Regions from separate parts of the Bradyrhizobium sp. CCBAU 051011 genome, predicted to be linked through region 1. Evidence: riboswitches for the same ligand, from Rfam matches in the RefSeq annotation. Region 1 holds a riboswitch; the other holds the start of a gene.
What was found. A riboswitch is a leader RNA that binds a small molecule or an ion and turns the genes downstream of it on or off. The one in region 1 is predicted to bind S-adenosylmethionine.

Region 1 (8,149 bases):
CGCTCGCCGCTTTCGCTGACCATCTGATAGCGCCCGGTCATAAAGCCCGAGGCGGTCGGCAGCGGCACGCCGGAGGTGTATTCGAAGCGTTCGCCCGGCGCCAAAACAGGCTGCTCGCCGACCACGCCTTCGCCGCGGACTTCCTGCTTGCGGCCGGTGGCGTCGGTGATGATCCAGTGCCGGGTACGAAGCTGGACGGTCTCGGCGCCGGTGTTGGTGATGACGATGGTGTAGGACCAGAAATACTGGCCCTTATCGACCGACGAGCGTTCGGGAAGGAAGTTCGGTTCGACAGTAACTTCGATCTGGCGGGTGACGGCGCGATACATGCGGACAAGCTTTCGGAAATCCTGTCTCGCATCATAGCCGGGAATGCCGGGGGAACCAATCTCCGCGCCGCCGGGTTGCCGCTTGCCTCATCGCGGTTTCAACATAGTTCCATTCTAGAGCGCAACCGCGCGCTGCCCGGCTCCGTATCTCCTGCTTGCGTATCTTGTGTGCAAGTTGCTGGCCGATATTATCTTTCCGGGACAGTGCACGCGTAGAAGCTCAACTGCCCAAACGGTGCCCGATGTCGTCCATTGCCGATCCTGTTGCCGGAACGCCGCTCAGCGATGCCAAGGCTAGCGAGGTAAAGGCTAGCGAGGTAAAGGCCGCCGCGCCGGCGATTGCGCTGCCGGTGGCCGGCGAGCGCGAATTGCGGCTGGATCTGTTTCGCGGCATGGCGCTGTGGCTGATCTTCATCGACCATCTGCCGGCCAATATCCTGACCTGGTTCACGATCCGCAATTACGGATTTTCCGACGCCACCGAAATCTTCATTTTCATCTCCGGCTACACCGCCGCCTTCGTCTACGGCCGCGCGATGCTCGAGGCCGGTTTCGTGGTGGCGACCGCGCGCATCATGCGGCGCGTCTGGCAGATCTACGTCGCCCATGTCTTCCTGTTCACGATCTTCCTCGCCGAAATATCCTACGTCGCCACCCGTTTCGAGAACCCGCTCTACAGCGAGGAAATGGGCATCATGGATTTCCTCAAGCAGCCGGATGTGACCATCATCCAGGCGCTGCTGCTGCGATTCCGTCCCGTCAACATGGACGTGCTGCCGCTCTACATCGTGCTGATGCTGTTCCTGCCGATTATCCTGTGGCTGATGAAGTGGCGGGCCGACGTCGCGTTGGGGATGTCGGTGCTCTTGTACGCGCTGACCTGGCAGTTCGACTGGTACCTGACGGCCTATCCAAGCGGCTTCTGGATATTCAATCCGTTCTGCTGGCAGTTGATGTTCGTGTTCGGCGCCTGGTGCGCGCTCGGCGGCGCCGCGCGGATGTCGCGGATCCTGTCGTCGCCGGTGACGATGTGGATCTGCATCACCTATCTGCTGTTTGCGTTCTTCGTCACGCTGACCTGGCACATTCCGCAGCTCAGCTTCCTGATGCCGAAGCGGATCGAACAGTGGATGTATCCGATCACCAAGACCGACCTGGACGTGCTGCGGTTCGCCCATTTCCTGGCGCTGGCGGCGCTCACCGTGCGTTTCCTGCCCCGGAGTTGGTCGGGCCTCAAATCGCGCTGGCTGCGACCATTGATCCTCTGCGGCCAGCATTCGCTTGAGATATTCTGCCTTGGCGTCTTCCTGGCCTTTGCAGGGCATTTCGTGCTGGCCGAAGTTGGCGGGGGTGCCCTCATGCACGCCCTGATCAGCCTTGCCGGCATCCTCATCATGTGGGGCGTGGCGTGGGTGATTTCGTGGTACAAGCATTCGGCCGACAAGGGAGCGTCGAAAACGAAAAAGCCGGTCATCAATGCCGATATGGCGGGGGGAAGCGTATGAGGCCCCGCTCCGGAGCTGTGCTGGCCCTGACGCTGCTGGCGGGTCTGGCAGCCACGGCTTCCGCGCGTGCCCAGGATGCTGCCCCGCAGAGCTGTGAAGTTCCCGGCTATCTTCTCTCCACCGAGAGTACGCTTCCGAAGGTCGCCGAGGCCGTCAAGAACGCCCGGCCGCTGACCGTCCTGGTGGTCGGGAGCCGGTCGTCCACCATCCTGTCCTCCGAGGCCAGTGCCTATCCGGCCAAGCTGCAGGCCGCCCTGAAGGAGAAGCTACCCTCGATCCCGGTCAACCTCTCCGTAGAACTACAGAGCGGGAAGACCGCCGAGGAGGTGGACACCACGCTTGTTAAGCTGGTGGAAGCAAAAAGGCCTACTTTGGTCATCTGGCAGACCGGAACCGTCGATGCTATGCGATCCGTCGATCCCGACGACTTTCGCGGTGCTGTCGATGACGGCGTTGTTGCGCTGCAAAATGCGGGAACTGATGTGATTTTGGTCAATCTGCAATACAGCCCGCGGACGGAAACCATGATTTCCGCGCCGCCGTACCTAGATAATATGCGCGTGGTGGCGCAGCAGCACGGGGTTCCCCTGTTCGACCGCTTTGCCATCATGCGTCACTGGAACGACGCCGGAGATTTCGACCTGTTCAGTACTTTTCACGGGACCGACATGGCCAAACGGGTTCATGCCTGCCTTGGCCGCGCATTGTCGAAGTTTGTGCTCGATGCGGCCCGCCTCGACCAGGCGCAGCAGAACTAGGGAACTAGCGTTGATGAGTCGTCACTGCCCTTTTCGTTTGTCGATATTGCTGACTGTCTCCGCCGCGGGCCTGGCGCTGCTGACGCCTGCCTCGGTCTTGCCGATGCATGCCCAGACGGCCCCGCAACAGACCGCCCAGCAAGCGGCGCTGTCCGATAGCGCCCAAACTGAAAACAAGGCTGAGAGGAAGCCGGCCGAAACCACCGCGCCAAAGGCCGCGCCGTCGGCGGCCGCCAATCCTGCGGCGCAGAGGGGCGTTACCGGCATGGCGATCGACAAGGTGAAGGAGGTCGCGAAATCGGCCAGCGACATATTTAACCGCGTTCCGTGCCTGCCGCCCAAGGGCGGCTCCAAATCGATGGGGTCGCTGCCGCGCGTCGCGAGCAAGCTCGTCGCCGGCCAGCCGGTGGTGATCGTGGCGTTCGGATCGTCGTCGACTGCGGGCTACGGCGCGACCTCGCCGGAATTCAACTATCCCAACCGGCTCGCCGCGCAATTGCGCCGGCAATATCCGACCGCGAACATCGCCGTCGTCAATGCCGGCAAGGGTGGCGAGGACGCGCCGGAAATGATGAAGCGGCTGGAGACCTCCGTTCTCGATATGCATCCGGATCTGGTGATCTGGCAGGTCGGCACCAACGCGGTGCTGCGTAATCTCGATCCCGCCGAGACCGCAAAGCTCGTCGAGGAAGGCATCGGGCGCATTCAGGCCGCGGGCGCCGACGTCGTGCTGATCGATCCGCAATATTCGCCGCGCGTCAACGAGCACGCCGAAAGCGCCGGCAAGATGATGTCACTGCTCAACAAGGTCGCCGAGCTGCGCAAGGTCGGCGTCTTCCCGCGCTTTGCGGTGATGAAGGACTGGCACGAAAAGCAGGCGATCCCGATCGAGAATTTCGTGATCGCCGACGGCCTGCACATGAGCGACTGGGGCTACGCCTGCTTCGCCCAACTGCTCGGCGACGACATCATCAAGTCGGTCGGCCAGATCAAGCTCGGCGTCGCCGTGCCGGCGGATGTGCGGGCCTATCGGCCGATGTGATGTTGGCGAATAGGAAGTAGCGAATAGCGAATGGTGAAGATGCTATTCGCCATCCGCCCGCTACGCCTTCTCCAGCGCCTGCGCAACATCCTCGATCAGATCGTCCGCATGCTCGAGGCCTGCCGAGAAGCGAATGAAGCCCTCGCTGATGCCGAGCTCGGCGCGCGCCTCGGGCGTGAGGCGCTGATGCGTCGTCGTCGCGGGATGGGTGACGAGGCTCTTGGCGTCGCCGAGATTGTTGGAGATCTTCGCAAGCCTCAAGGCATTGAGGACGCGGAAGGCGGCCGCCTTGCCGCCCTTCACCTCGAAGCCGACCAGCGTCGAACCGCCGCGCATCTGCTTCTTCACCAGCTCCGCCTGCGGATGATCGGCGCGGCCGGGATAGATCAATCGCGAGATCTTCGGATGGCTTGCCAGCGTCTCGGCGAGCTTCGCCGCGTTGTCGGTCTGCGCGCGCACCCGCACGCCAAGCGTCTCCAGGCCCTTGAGCAGGACCCAGGCGTTGAACGGCGACAGCGACGGCCCGGTCTGGCGCATGAAGTTGTGCAGGTGCTCGGCGATGAAGGCTTCGGACGAGAGAATGATGCCGCCGAGGCAGCGGCCCTGGCCGTCGATGTGCTTGGTCGCGGAGTAGACCACGACGTCGGCGCCGAGCGACAGCGGGCTCTGCCAGATCGGGGTGGCGAAGACGTTGTCGACGACCAGCCGGGCGCCTCCCTTGTGCGCGATCTCGGCAATCGAGGGAATATCGAGCACATCGAGCGTCGGATTGGTCGGACTCTCCAGGAAGAAGGTCTTGGTGTTGGGCCGCAATGCGCGCTGCCATTGGTCGAGATCGAGACCGTCGACCAGCGTCGTTTCGATGCCGTAGCGCGGCAGGAGGTCCTGCACAACGTAAAGGCACGAGCCGAACAGGGCCTTCGAGGCGACCACGTGATCGCCGGCCCTGAGCGGCGCCAGGATCGCGGTCGTCACCGCGGCCATGCCGGTGGCGGTGGAGCGGGCGGCTTCCGCGCCCTCGAGCTCGATCATGCGGCGCTCGAACATCGAGATCGTGGGATTGGAATAGCGCGAATAGATAAAACCGGGATCCTCGCCCTTGAAGCGCGCCTCGCATTGCTCGGCGCTCTCGTAGACGTAACCCTGGGTGAGAAACAGCGCTTCCGACGTCTCGCCGAATTGCGAGCGCAGGGTGCCGCCATGGACGAGGCGGGTTTCGGGACGATAGCGCTTGGTAGAACCAACTTCAGACATGTGACCTCCGCCGTGACCACTGGAAAATGGTCACAAAAAACCGGCCTGGAAAAATTTCCACAGGCCGGGATCACACGTGTCCCCGGCCTGTTTAGCGATTTATTTAACGTGGCTGCAAGCCGGCCGGCTCAAATCACCACGGGATAAGTCATGCTGATATTCGCTTGCGCCCTTTCAGTCAAGGCGGCCATCAGATAACCCCTAAAAGCCCATATTTGCGAGGTTTGGATGACATTTGGGCATCCGAAAGGGCCACCTCAGAGGACCGCGCCGTGTCGTTCACGCTACCGCCCGACGCCAACGGGATTCTGCCCGACCGCATGATCGCGGCGATGGCGGATGCGGGCCTGATCCTGCCGGCCTATCCCTTTGTCGAAAGCCAGATCCAGCCGGCGAGCCTCGACCTGCGCCTTGGCGACATCGCCTACCGGGTGCGGGCGAGCTTCCTGCCCGGTCCCGGCGCGACCGTTGCCGAGCGCATCGACGAATTGAAGTTGCATGAAATAAATCTCTCCGACGGCGCGGTATTGGAGACCAATTGCGTCTACATCGTCCCGCTGCTGGAAAGTCTCGCCTTGCCGCCCGAGATCGTGGCCGCCGCCAATCCGAAGAGCTCGACGGGGCGGCTCGACGTGTTCACGCGCGTGATTGCCGACGGCACCCGCCGCTTCGACATGATCGGCGCCGGCTATCACGGCCCGCTCTATGCCGAGATCAGCCCGAAGACGTTTCCGGTGCTGCTGCGCGAAGGCTCGCGGCTCAGCCAGGTGCGCTTCCGCACCGGTGACGCCATCCTTAATGCCGACGAACTCGATGCGCTGCATGACGCCGAACGGCTGGTCGACATCGACGACGCCGATCTGGCCAATGGCGTCGCACTCTCGGTTGATCTGTCCGGCAAGAATTCCGGCGGCTTCGTCGGCTACCGCGCCAAGCGCCACACCGGTGTCGTCGATGTCGACCGTCGCGGCGGCTATGGCGTCGACGAATTCTGGGAGCCGATCCCGGCGCGATCCGACGGCAGCCTCATCCTCGATCCCGGCGAGTTCTACATCCTGGCCTCCAAGGAGGCCGTGCAGGTGCCGCCGGATTACGCCGCCGAAATGGTGCCGTTCGATCCGCTGGTCGGCGAATTCCGCGTGCACTATGCGGGATTCTTCGATCCCGGCTTCGGCTATGCCGGCGCCGGCGGGCAGGGCGCGCGCGCCGTGCTCGAAGTGCGCTCGCGCGAGGTGCCGTTCATCCTCGAGCACGGCCAGATCGTCGGCCGCCTGGTCTATGAGAAGATGCTGTCGCGCCCCGACGCCATGTACGGCCAGCGCATCGGCTCGAACTATCAGGCGCAGGGGCTGAAGCTGAGCAAGCATTTCAGGGTGTAGCTCACCGTTCGCCGTCATTGCGAGGAAACAATCCATCTATCCGTTATGCCGTACGATGGATTGCTTCCGCCTTGGCTAAAGCAGGGGCGGACACGTCGCTTCGCTAGCAATGACGGCGAAGCGCTACCGCGCCGCCGATTTCGCCGCCGGCGTCACGCGCCACACCGTGTTGCCGACATCGTCAGCCACCAGCAGCGCGCCCTGCTTGTCGAGCCGCACGCCGACGGGACGGCCCTGCTCTTCGCCGTTGTCGTTGAGGAAGCCGGTCAGCACGTCCTGCGGCGGACCCGATGGCTTGCCGTCCTTGAAGGGCACAAAGATCACCTTGTAGCCTGAGCGCGGCTTGCGATTCCACGAGCCGTGCTGGCCGATGAAGGCGCCGCCCTCCATATCCGGCGGAAACAGATTGCCGGTGTTGAACGCAAGCCCGAGCGACGCCGTATGCGCGCCGAGCGCATAATCGGGCGCCATCGCCTTCTGCACCAGGTCGGGCCGCCGCGGTTCGACGCGGGTATCGACGCGATCGCCAAAATAGCTGTACGGCCAGCCGTAGAACGCGCCGTCCTTCACCGAAGTCATGTAATCGGGCACCAGATCGTTGCCGAGCTCGTCGCGCTCGTTGACGACGACCCAGAGCTCGCCCGTCGTCGGATTCCATGCCGGACCATTGGGATTGCGCAGGCCCGACGCGAACACACGCCATTGGCCGCTGGCACGGTCGACCTCCAGCACCGCGGCGCGATCCTTCTCGGCCTCCATGCCGTTCTCGCCGATATTGCTATTGGAGCCGACAGTTGCATACAGCTTGCTGCCGTCGGCGCTCGCCGTCAGGTCCTTGGTCCAGTGATGATTGAGGGGGCCGGCCGGCAGGTCCGCCAGCTTGACGCCGGGCGCACTGATCTTGGTGTCCCCCTCGCGGTACGAGAATTTCACGATCGCGTCGGCATTGGCGACATAGAAATCTTCGCCGACCAGCGCCATGCCGAACGGCGAATTCAGGTTGCTCAGAAACACGCTGCGGGTCTCGGCCACGCCGTCGCCATCCGCGTCGCGCAACAGCGTGATGCGGTTGGCGCTCGGCACGCCCGCGCCCGCCCAGCTCTGTGCCAACCCGTAGATGAAGCCCTTGATGCTGAAGCCGCTCTGCTTCGGCGGCGCGTTGCTCTCGGCGACCAGCACGTCGCCATTCGGCAGCGTGTAGACGGTGCGCGGGTGATCGAGCCCGGTGGCAAAGGCGGTGACCGTCATGCCATTGGCGGCGGTCGGCTTGGCGCCGTCCGGCCAGCGGTTGACCGAGGCGATCTCGACGGTCGGGATCCATGAATGTTCCGGCGGCGGCAGCGTCGGCGAAGGACCATAGGTCTGCGCCACCGTCGCGGTCTCCTTGGGATCGTTGCAGGCGGCCAGCGGCAGCGCCAACGCGCCGACGCAGATGGCCAAAGGGATTTGCTTGCGCATGGCGAGGTTCCCGGGATTATTGCCTTGACAATGCGGTGCCGGCTCGAACGTTCGTCGAGCCGGCATGAATTCCCTGTGAAGTGGCTGGCCGGCGGCGTGGCCCGCGCAGGTGGTGGGCGTATGGCGCCGCCTGCAATCCCGCAGGCCCCCATTGCGCCCCGTGCACGCGGAATCGTCCCCTGCCATGCTAGGAAACAGCGCGCCGCGGCCACCAGAGACCGCGCGCGGGGAGCAGAAATGTCCGACCTCGGCGTCGCCGAAATTCCCGTGGACGAAAAGGAGCGTCCGCTGCCGCCGCCGGAGCCGCGGGCGAAGAACGCGCTGCTCGACGGGCCGATCCTGCGCACATTGTTGTGGCTTGCCTGGCCGAACGTGATCGCGCTCACCGCAGGCACCTGCGTCGTCATCGCCGAGACCTCCTATA
Region 2 (8,149 bases), 650 kb from region 1:
CAAAGCCTCCGTGAGGTGGCGCACTTCACATGCAGCGGCCGCGCGCCGGAACTACTTGCGATCGGCGCAGCGAGATGCGGGCCGCTCTCACATCCACTCGGCCGACGGGCCCTTAGCGGACGTTAAGGTGACTTCGGCCGAAGACCGCCAATGACTCCAAGCAGACAACGCCGGTGTTCTTGCCATATAGTTCAGCACTCAGACGAGCGGGATGTCTGTCGGAGGATTGAGGTTATGCGCAAAACACCGGGATCGTTACTCCTGGCTATCGCTGCCGTGCTTTTCAGCCCGCAGGTGCGGGCGCAACAGGTTGCGGCCGAAACGCCGCAGACAATGCTGTCGGCTCAGATTCGTACACAGGGATTCACCTGTGACAAGGCGCTTGGCGCCACGAGGGACAGAAAGCGCTCACAGCCGGACCGTGCTGTCTGGGTCCTCAAATGCAGCAACGCGACATACAGGGTGACACGCGCCCCCGATATGGCGGCGAAGGTCGAACCGCTCCCATGAGCGAATGATCTTCGCTCACGGGCGATGGTGGGCACGACGCTTGCGCGCCTTTGCCCACCGTACGGTTTGTCGCGATCCGTCTCAGCTCGTCGGCATGACGTAGGCGTAGATCCGGCCTCGTGAGACCGGGGCTTCACGGACGCGATTGCCGTTGTTGCCGGAGATCATGATCGGATTGCCCTTGGCGTCGACGCCGGTGATGATGCCGACATGGCCGCCGCGGCGGCCGCGCGTCATCACCGCGATGGCGCCGACCTGCGGGCCGGAAACGCGCTGGCCGTATTTCGCGAACGAACTCGCCATGTCGGAGCCGGTGCCGCGATAGCCGGAATGCTGCAGAACCATGTTCATGAAGCGCGCGCACCACAGGCTGCCACGCCCGGTCGGGTTGCCGCCGAGATATTTGCGCGCTTCGGCGACGACGTTCGACGAGGTGTAGCCCGAGGCCATCGCGCCGCCGGTGGGCGTCACCGTTGCATTCGAAGCGACGCCAGCATCCGCTGCGACGTTTGCGTTCGCGGCGACGCTCGCGTTGGCGTCGGCAAGGCCGCGCGTCTGCATGCGCGCGACGGCGCGATCCCAGCGCGAGGTGCGCTCGGCATGTTGGAGCCGGGCGCCACGGCGGCCGGTGCGGACGTTGCGCGATGCGTCAGCGTTGGCGTAACCGAAGCCGCCGGGTGCGACCATCTGAGGGGTGCCCGTGTAGCTCGGGTTGAAATCCGAAAAGCTGCCGGCCTGCGTCTGTGCGACTTGGCGCTCCCAGCGCGACATCCTGAGAGCACGGCGATGGTGGCGATAGGCGTAGTGATGCTTGGCATGATGGCCGGCGTGATAGGCCCGGGCGTGCCGCCCTGCGCCGTGGTGAGGTCTTGCCGAAGCCGGAGTGACAAATACGACGATAGAAGCCGAACACAATGCCAGCGCGATGAAACGAAGCGACCGGCGAAACGCAAACAACTGACGCATACTTAGTCCTCTGTAGAACTCCCACTTCCCCTTTGCGTTCGCCTACGAACGAACGCGGGCGGCGTTTTGCGTTTCGGGATGTGACGAGAGGAAGATTTCATGTGGCGGCGCGGAAACGATTCCGGGGTAATTCCGCGAAGATTCGATGGCGAAAATGGAACAATTCCGCCGCATTGCAGCCCCGAGAATTAATTGCAATTTTGCCTGCTCGTCACGCAACGAAGTTACGAAAAAACGAGAAAATCGAGAGGAATCAGAAATGCCTTACGCCGTCGCCAGGGACAACGTTCGTCTGCACTATGAAGAGGCCGGAAGCGGGACGCCGATCATCTTCCTGCACGAGTTCGCGGCCGACCACACCAACTGGGAGCCGCAGATGCGCTATTTCTCGCGCGGCCATCGCTGCATCGCCTATTCGGCGCGCGGCTATACGCCTTCCGACGTGCCGCCATCGGCCGACGTCTATACCTACGAGCATTTTTACACCGATGCTCTCGCCGTGCTCGATCACCTCGGCATCGCAAGCGCCCATTTCGTCGGCCTGTCGATGGGCTCCTATTCCTCGCTACAGGTCGGCCTCAACGCGCCGGAGCGCGCACTGTCGATGACGCTCGCTGCGGTCGGCGCAGGATCGGGTTTGGAAAATCTCGACGCGTTCCGCGCGCAATGTGTCGCCAATGCCGAGCAGTATGAGACGATCGGTTCGGTCGAGGTCGCCAAGGTGACGCGGGAGGCGCCGAGCCGGATTCCGTTTCTGCTGAAGGACCCGCGCGGCCACGCCGATTTCTACGCCGCGCTGGCCCGGCACGATGCCAGAGGCTCGGCCAACACCATGCGCAGCTTTCAAGGCAAGCGCCCGTCGATCTACACCATGACGGAGGCGATCCGGCGCGTGCCGACGCCGGCGCTCATTCTCTGCGGTGACGAGGACGACAATTGCATCGGACCGAGCCTGTTTTTAAAGCAGCATCTGCCGGCGGCGGGGCTTTCGTTCTTTCCGAAGTCCGGCCACGTGCTGAATCTGGAAGAGCCGGCGCTGTTTAATGAGATGGTGGAGCGGTTCATCGCGCTGGTGGAGGCCGGCCGATGGCCGGTGCGGGATCCGAGGTCGCTGGTGGCGGCGGTGGTTTAGGTTTAGCCGCAGCGGAGATGCGCCCCCTCTCCCGCTTGCGGGGGAGGGTTGGGGTGGGGGTGCCTCCGCGAGTCACACTGTTCGAGTGGAGAGAGCCGCCCACCATTCGCTTAGTCGACGCACTCGATCCAGTGAGAAAAGGTTGTCCATTCGACGAGCACGTTATGCGGAAGCACCCCCACCCCGGCCCTCCCCCGCAAGCGGGAGAGGGAGTGGACCGCCGCCGCGGCATGCTTTCTCTACTTCGCGCTTCCGCCCCTGCTCAGCAAAAACACGCCCTGCTCGCCGAACATGTTCCAGACCCACCAGGGCAGGTTCAGCGGCACCGGGCGGCCATAGAGATCGAGCGCCACCGCGCGCTCCATCTTGACGTTGATCTCGTCGCACAGCTGGACGAAATCCTTGATGGTGCAGAAATGGATGTTCGGCGTGTCGTACCAGGTGGCGGGGAGATGTTCGGTGCGCGGCATGTGGCCGCCGACGAGCAGTTGCAGCCGCATCTTCCAGAAGCCGAAATTCGGGAACGACACGACCGCGCGCCGGCCGATGCGCAACAGATTCTCCAGCACGGTCTTCGGCTGCCGCGTCGCCTGCAGCGTCTGCGACAGGATCACGTAGTCGAAAGCATCATCGGGATAATTGACGAGATCGGTATCGGCGTCGCCCTGCACCACGGCCAGCCCCCTGGCGACGCAGCGGTTGACGCCCTCGCGCGACAGCTCGATGCCGCGGCCATCGATGCCGCGGCTCTCCAGCAGTTGCAAGAGTTCGCCGTCGCCGCAGCCGACGTCGAGCACTTTTGAGCCGGCCGAAATCATTTCGGCGACGAGGAGATGATCGGTGCGATGCTTGCCGGTGCGATCGGGAGCGATGCCGCCGAGCGGCAAGGCCTGTTCCTGTAACGCCATGTCAGCCACTCCAGAGCTTTTTCCGTTCCGATTCGATCGGAACGGAAAAAGCTCTACCTTTCTTGTTTTGACGCGTTTTCTTCACGCGAACCGGTATCCACTTCGCTTGAAAACGCTTTGCTTTCAAGGCCGCGCGCCTTGCCCGCGGATTCCAGGAAGGCGCGGGAAATGTCGAAGAACTCGGGCACGTCGAGCAGGAATGCGTCGTGGCCGCGGTCGGTCTCGATCTCGGCAAACGACACCCGCGCGCTCGATGCGTTCAGCGCATGCACCAGCGCGCGCGATTCCGAGGTCGGGAACAGCCAGTCGGAAGTGAATGACACCACGCAGAAGCGGGTCTTGATGCCGCGAAACGCCTGCGCCAGCACGCCGTTGTGGTCGGCGGCGATATCGAAATAGTCCATCGCCCGCGTCAGATAGAGGTAGCTGTTGGCGTCGAAACGCTCGACAAAGGACGAGCCCTGATAACGCAGATAGCTTTCGACCTGGAAATCCGCGTCGAACGAAAACGTCGGCAGCTCGCGGTCCTGCATCCGCCGTCCGAACTTGCGATGCAGCGCGGCGTCGGAGAGATAGGTGATGTGCCCTGCCATCCGCGCCACCGCCAGCCCGCGATGCGGATGGGTGTTGCGTTCGAAATAGCGCCCATGGTGCCAGTCCGGGTCAGCCATCACGGCCTGCCGGCCGAGTTCGTGAAACGCGATGTTCTGCGCCGAATGGCGCGTGCTGCACGCCACCGGCAGCGCCGAAAACACCCGCTCCGGATAGGCGGCGGTCCATTGCAGCACCTGCATGCCGCCCATCGATCCGCCGATCACACAGAGTAGTGTCTCGATGCCCAGCCGGTCGAGCAGCAAGGCCTGCGCGCGGACCATGTCGGGGATGGTGATGATCGGGAAATCCAGCCCCCAGGCCTTGCCGGTCGCCGGATTGGTCGAGGCCGGACCGGTCGATCCCATGCAGCCGCCGATCACGTTCGAACAGATGATGAAGTACTTGTCGGTATCGAGCGGACGGCCGGGGCCGACCATGATTTCCCACCAGCCGGCCTTGCCGGTCAGGGGATGCACATTGGCGACATGCTGATCCAGCGTCAGCGCGTGGCAGATCAGGATCGCATTGGAGCGATCGGCGTTCAGCTCGCCATAGGTCTGATACGCGATCTGGAACGGCGCGAGATCAATGCCGCAATCGAGCTTTAGCGGCTGCTCGACGCCGAACTTCGCCACCGTCGAAGTCGGATGATCGGCCTCGTGGGCGCGGTCCTCGCTGTGAATCGACGGACTGGATACCGACTGCAAATTTGTCATCGACGACCAACCTCCTTGCGGAGGCTCCAGACAGAAGTCAGGCCATAAAAAACCCGGCCTGAACGAAAGGTTCGGCCGGGATCAACTCTGTCCCCGGCCTGTTTAGCGAGTTGTTTAACGTGGCTGCAAGCCGGCCGGCTCAAATGACCACGGAATGGAACAAAGCTAGTCCGAAGCAGGTCCCCCGTCAAGGCAGCCGCATGGTTAACCCTGCGGGGATCATGGCGGATCTGACGTTTCTCTTTGCTTTCAGCGGCCGTCTTTTCTAATCAATGGCCGTGATTGCCGGTGATTTCGGATCGATCCGGCCCTGAAGGTTTCTGAGATGTCCAAAGCTCCCCCGGCTCCGCCCTCGCTGCAGGAATTGCGCAAGGAGATCGACGCGATCGACGAGCAGGTCCATCGCCTGCTGATGGCGCGCGGCGACATTATCGACCGGCTGATCCAGGTGAAGCAGACCCAGGAAGTCGGCTCGGCATTTCGCCCGGCGCGCGAGGCCAGCATGATGCGCGAGCTCGTCCGGCGCCATCGCGGCATCCTGCCGCTCGACACCATCGAAAGTATCTGGCGCGTCATCATCTCGACCTTCACTTACGTCCAGGCGCCGTTCTCGGTGCATGCGGACGTCTCGGTCGGCGAGCCCGCGATGCGGGATTCGGCGCGGTTTCACTTCGGCTTCGTGGTGCCCTATGTCGGCCATTTCAGCGCGCAGGCCGCCGTCGAGGCGGTGGCGAAATCGAAGGGCGATCTGGCGCTGGTCTCGGCGGTGTCGAGCCGCACACCGTGGTGGAATGCGCTCGAAGCCGATGGCGCGCCGAAGATCATCGCCCGGCTGCCGTTCCTCGAACGCGCCGATCATCCGGCGGCGCTGCCGGTGTTCGTGATCTCGCGTGTCGCCGACGACGCCATGGTGACGGAAGTCGAGATGTGGAGCGTCCGCGTCTCGGGGTGGAACGCCGACGTCGCTCGTGCGCTGGCCCCGCTCGCCGAAATCGTCGCCGTGCCCGATACCGCCTTCGACGGCGCGGCGCTTCTGGTCTCGGACGCAGGCACCGGCTTCGAAAAGATCAAAGCCGCCCTGATCCAGGCCGGCGCCTCGGTGCGCTCTTCAGCCCTCGTCGGCAGCCACGCAACACGCTATACGGTGCCCCCGAACGGGTCTGCGAAGCCTTAAACGCTGCCTGCCATTTCCGGAGTTGAAGATGAACCGCCCCGTGCCGAATCCCGGCATTCTCGATATTGCGCCCTACACGCCCGGCAAGACGCCGGTGCCGGAGCCGGGCCGCAAGGTGTTCAAGCTGTCGGCCAACGAAACCCCGTTCGGGCCGTCGCCGAAGGCGATAGCCGTCTACAAGGACGCCGCCGGGCATCTGGAAGACTATCCGGAAGGAACCTCAAAGGTGCTGCGCGAGGCGATCGGCCGCGCCTACGGTCTCGACCCCAACCGCATCATCTGCGGCGCCGGCTCGGACGAAATCCTCAATCTTTTGGCGCACACCTATCTCAGCCATGGCGATGAGGCGATCTCGACCGCCCACGGCTTCCTGGTCTACCCGATCGCCACGATGGCGAACGGCGCCAAGAACGTGGTGGCGCCGGAGACCAACTTCACTGCCGACGTCGACGCCATTCTAGCGCGCGTGACGCCGCGCACCAAACTGGTCTGGCTCGCCAACCCGAACAACCCCACCGGCACCTATGTGCCCTTCGACGAGGTCAAGCGGCTGCGCGCCGGTCTGCCACCGCATGTGCTGTTGGTGCTCGATGCTGCGTACGCCGACTACGTCTCGCGCAACGACTACGAGCTGGGGCTGGAGCTGGTGGCGACCACCGAAAACACCGTGATGACACACACCTTCTCCAAGATTCACGGGCTCGCGGCTCTGCGGATCGGCTGGATGTTCGGCCCGGCCAACATCGTCGATGCCGTCAACCGGATCCGCGGGCCCTTCAACGTCTCGACGCCGGCGATGCTGGCGGCGGTGGCCGCGATCGAGGACACCGCGCATGTCCAGATGTCGAAGGCCTTTACCGAGCAATGGCGCAACTGGCTGACCGAGGAAATCGGCAAGCTCGGCTTGAAGGTGACGCCCAGCGTCGCGAACTTCGTGCTGATCCATTTCCCGACCGAGAAAGGCAAGACCTCGACTGAAGCGGATGCGTTTCTCACCAAACGCGGCCTGGTGCTGCGCGCGCTGAACAATTACGGCCTCCCGCACGCGCTGCGCATGACCATCGGCACCGAGGAGGCCAACCGCCTCGTCGTCGAAGCCTTGCGCGACTTCATGGCGGTCAAGTGAGCGCGGCACCGATCTTCCGACGCGTCGCGCTGATCGGCTTCGGCCTGATCGGCGGCTCGATCGCGCGCGCTGTGCGGGCCCAGGGGCTTGCCAGCGAAATCGTCACCACGGCGCGCTCGGAGAAAACCCGCGCGCGGGTCACTGAGCTCGGTATCGTCGATCGCGTGCTCGAGACCAACGTGGAAGCCGTCGGGGACGCCGACCTCGTGATCCTCTGCATTCCCGTCGGCGCCTGCGGCCCGGTGGCGCAGGAGATCGCTCCACACCTGAAAGCGGGCGCGATCGTTTCCGACGTCGGCTCGGTCAAGGGCGCTATCGTCCGCGAAATGGCGCCACACCTGGCGGGCAACGTTCATTTCGTGCCGGCGCATCCGGTCGCCGGCACCGAACATTCGGGGCCCGACTCCGGCTTCGCCGAACTCTTCATCAACCGCTGGTGCATTCTGACCCCGCCCGACGGCGCCGATCCCATGGCGGTCGAAACGCTGCGCGCGTTCTGGGCCGGCATGGGCGCCAAGGTCGAGATCATGACGCCAGATCATCACGACCTGGTGCTGGCGATCACCAGCCATCTGCCGCATCTGATCGCCTACACCATCGTCGGCACCGCGGACGAGCTGGCGCAGGTGACGTCGTCGGAAGTGATCAAGTTTTCCGCCGGCGGTTTTCGCGATTTCACCCGCATCGCAGCCTCCGATCCGACGATGTGGCGCGACGTGTTCCTGAACAACAAGGAAGCCGTGCTGGAAATGCTCGGCACCTTCAACGAGGACCTGTCGAAACTCACGCGTGCGATTCGCCGCAATGACGGAGAGGCGCTGTTCGAGCACTTCACCCGCACCCGTGCCATCCGCCGCGGCATCGTCGAGATCGGCCAGGATTCGGCGGCGCCCGACTTCGGCCGGCCGCATCCGCCGCTGGAAAAGAAGGGGGAGTGAGGAGACTCCGCTCTCTCGGCCGTCATTGCGAGCCAACGGGTCGCGCGAATGCGCGCCCGATGACAGGCTCCGCGAAGCAATCCAT

Region 2: linked by a shared signal. The riboswitch ahead of ACH79_RS04970 (homoserine O-acetyltransferase) and the one ahead of ACH79_RS08060 (O-succinylhomoserine sulfhydrylase) in region 1 are both predicted to bind S-adenosylmethionine.

What each region holds. Positions count from the first base shown of each region.
Region 1 is NZ_CP022222.1:1,679,146-1,687,294, reverse strand. Features, by position in the region: gene apaG (Co2+/Mg2+ efflux protein ApaG) at 1-329, opposite strand, end outside; gene ACH79_RS08075 (OpgC domain-containing protein) at 572-1,834, shown strand; gene ACH79_RS08070 (SGNH/GDSL hydrolase family protein) at 1,831-2,592, shown strand; gene ACH79_RS08065 (SGNH/GDSL hydrolase family protein) at 2,606-3,634, shown strand; gene ACH79_RS08060 (O-succinylhomoserine sulfhydrylase) at 3,695-4,888, opposite strand; SAM riboswitch at 4,959-5,038, opposite strand; gene ACH79_RS08055 (2'-deoxycytidine 5'-triphosphate deaminase) at 5,161-6,267, shown strand; gene ACH79_RS08050 (sorbosone dehydrogenase family protein) at 6,391-7,725, opposite strand; gene ACH79_RS08045 (MATE family efflux transporter) at 7,963-8,149, shown strand, end outside.
Region 2 is NZ_CP022222.1:1,030,673-1,038,821, forward strand. Features, by position in the region: gene ACH79_RS04955 (TIGR02594 family protein) at 592-1,476, opposite strand; gene ACH79_RS04960 (alpha/beta fold hydrolase) at 1,736-2,608, shown strand; gene metW (methionine biosynthesis protein MetW) at 2,848-3,516, opposite strand; gene ACH79_RS04970 (homoserine O-acetyltransferase) at 3,570-4,826, opposite strand; SAM riboswitch at 4,908-4,987, opposite strand; gene ACH79_RS04975 (chorismate mutase) at 5,152-6,000, shown strand; gene hisC (histidinol-phosphate transaminase) at 6,029-7,126, shown strand; gene ACH79_RS04985 (prephenate/arogenate dehydrogenase family protein) at 7,123-8,064, shown strand.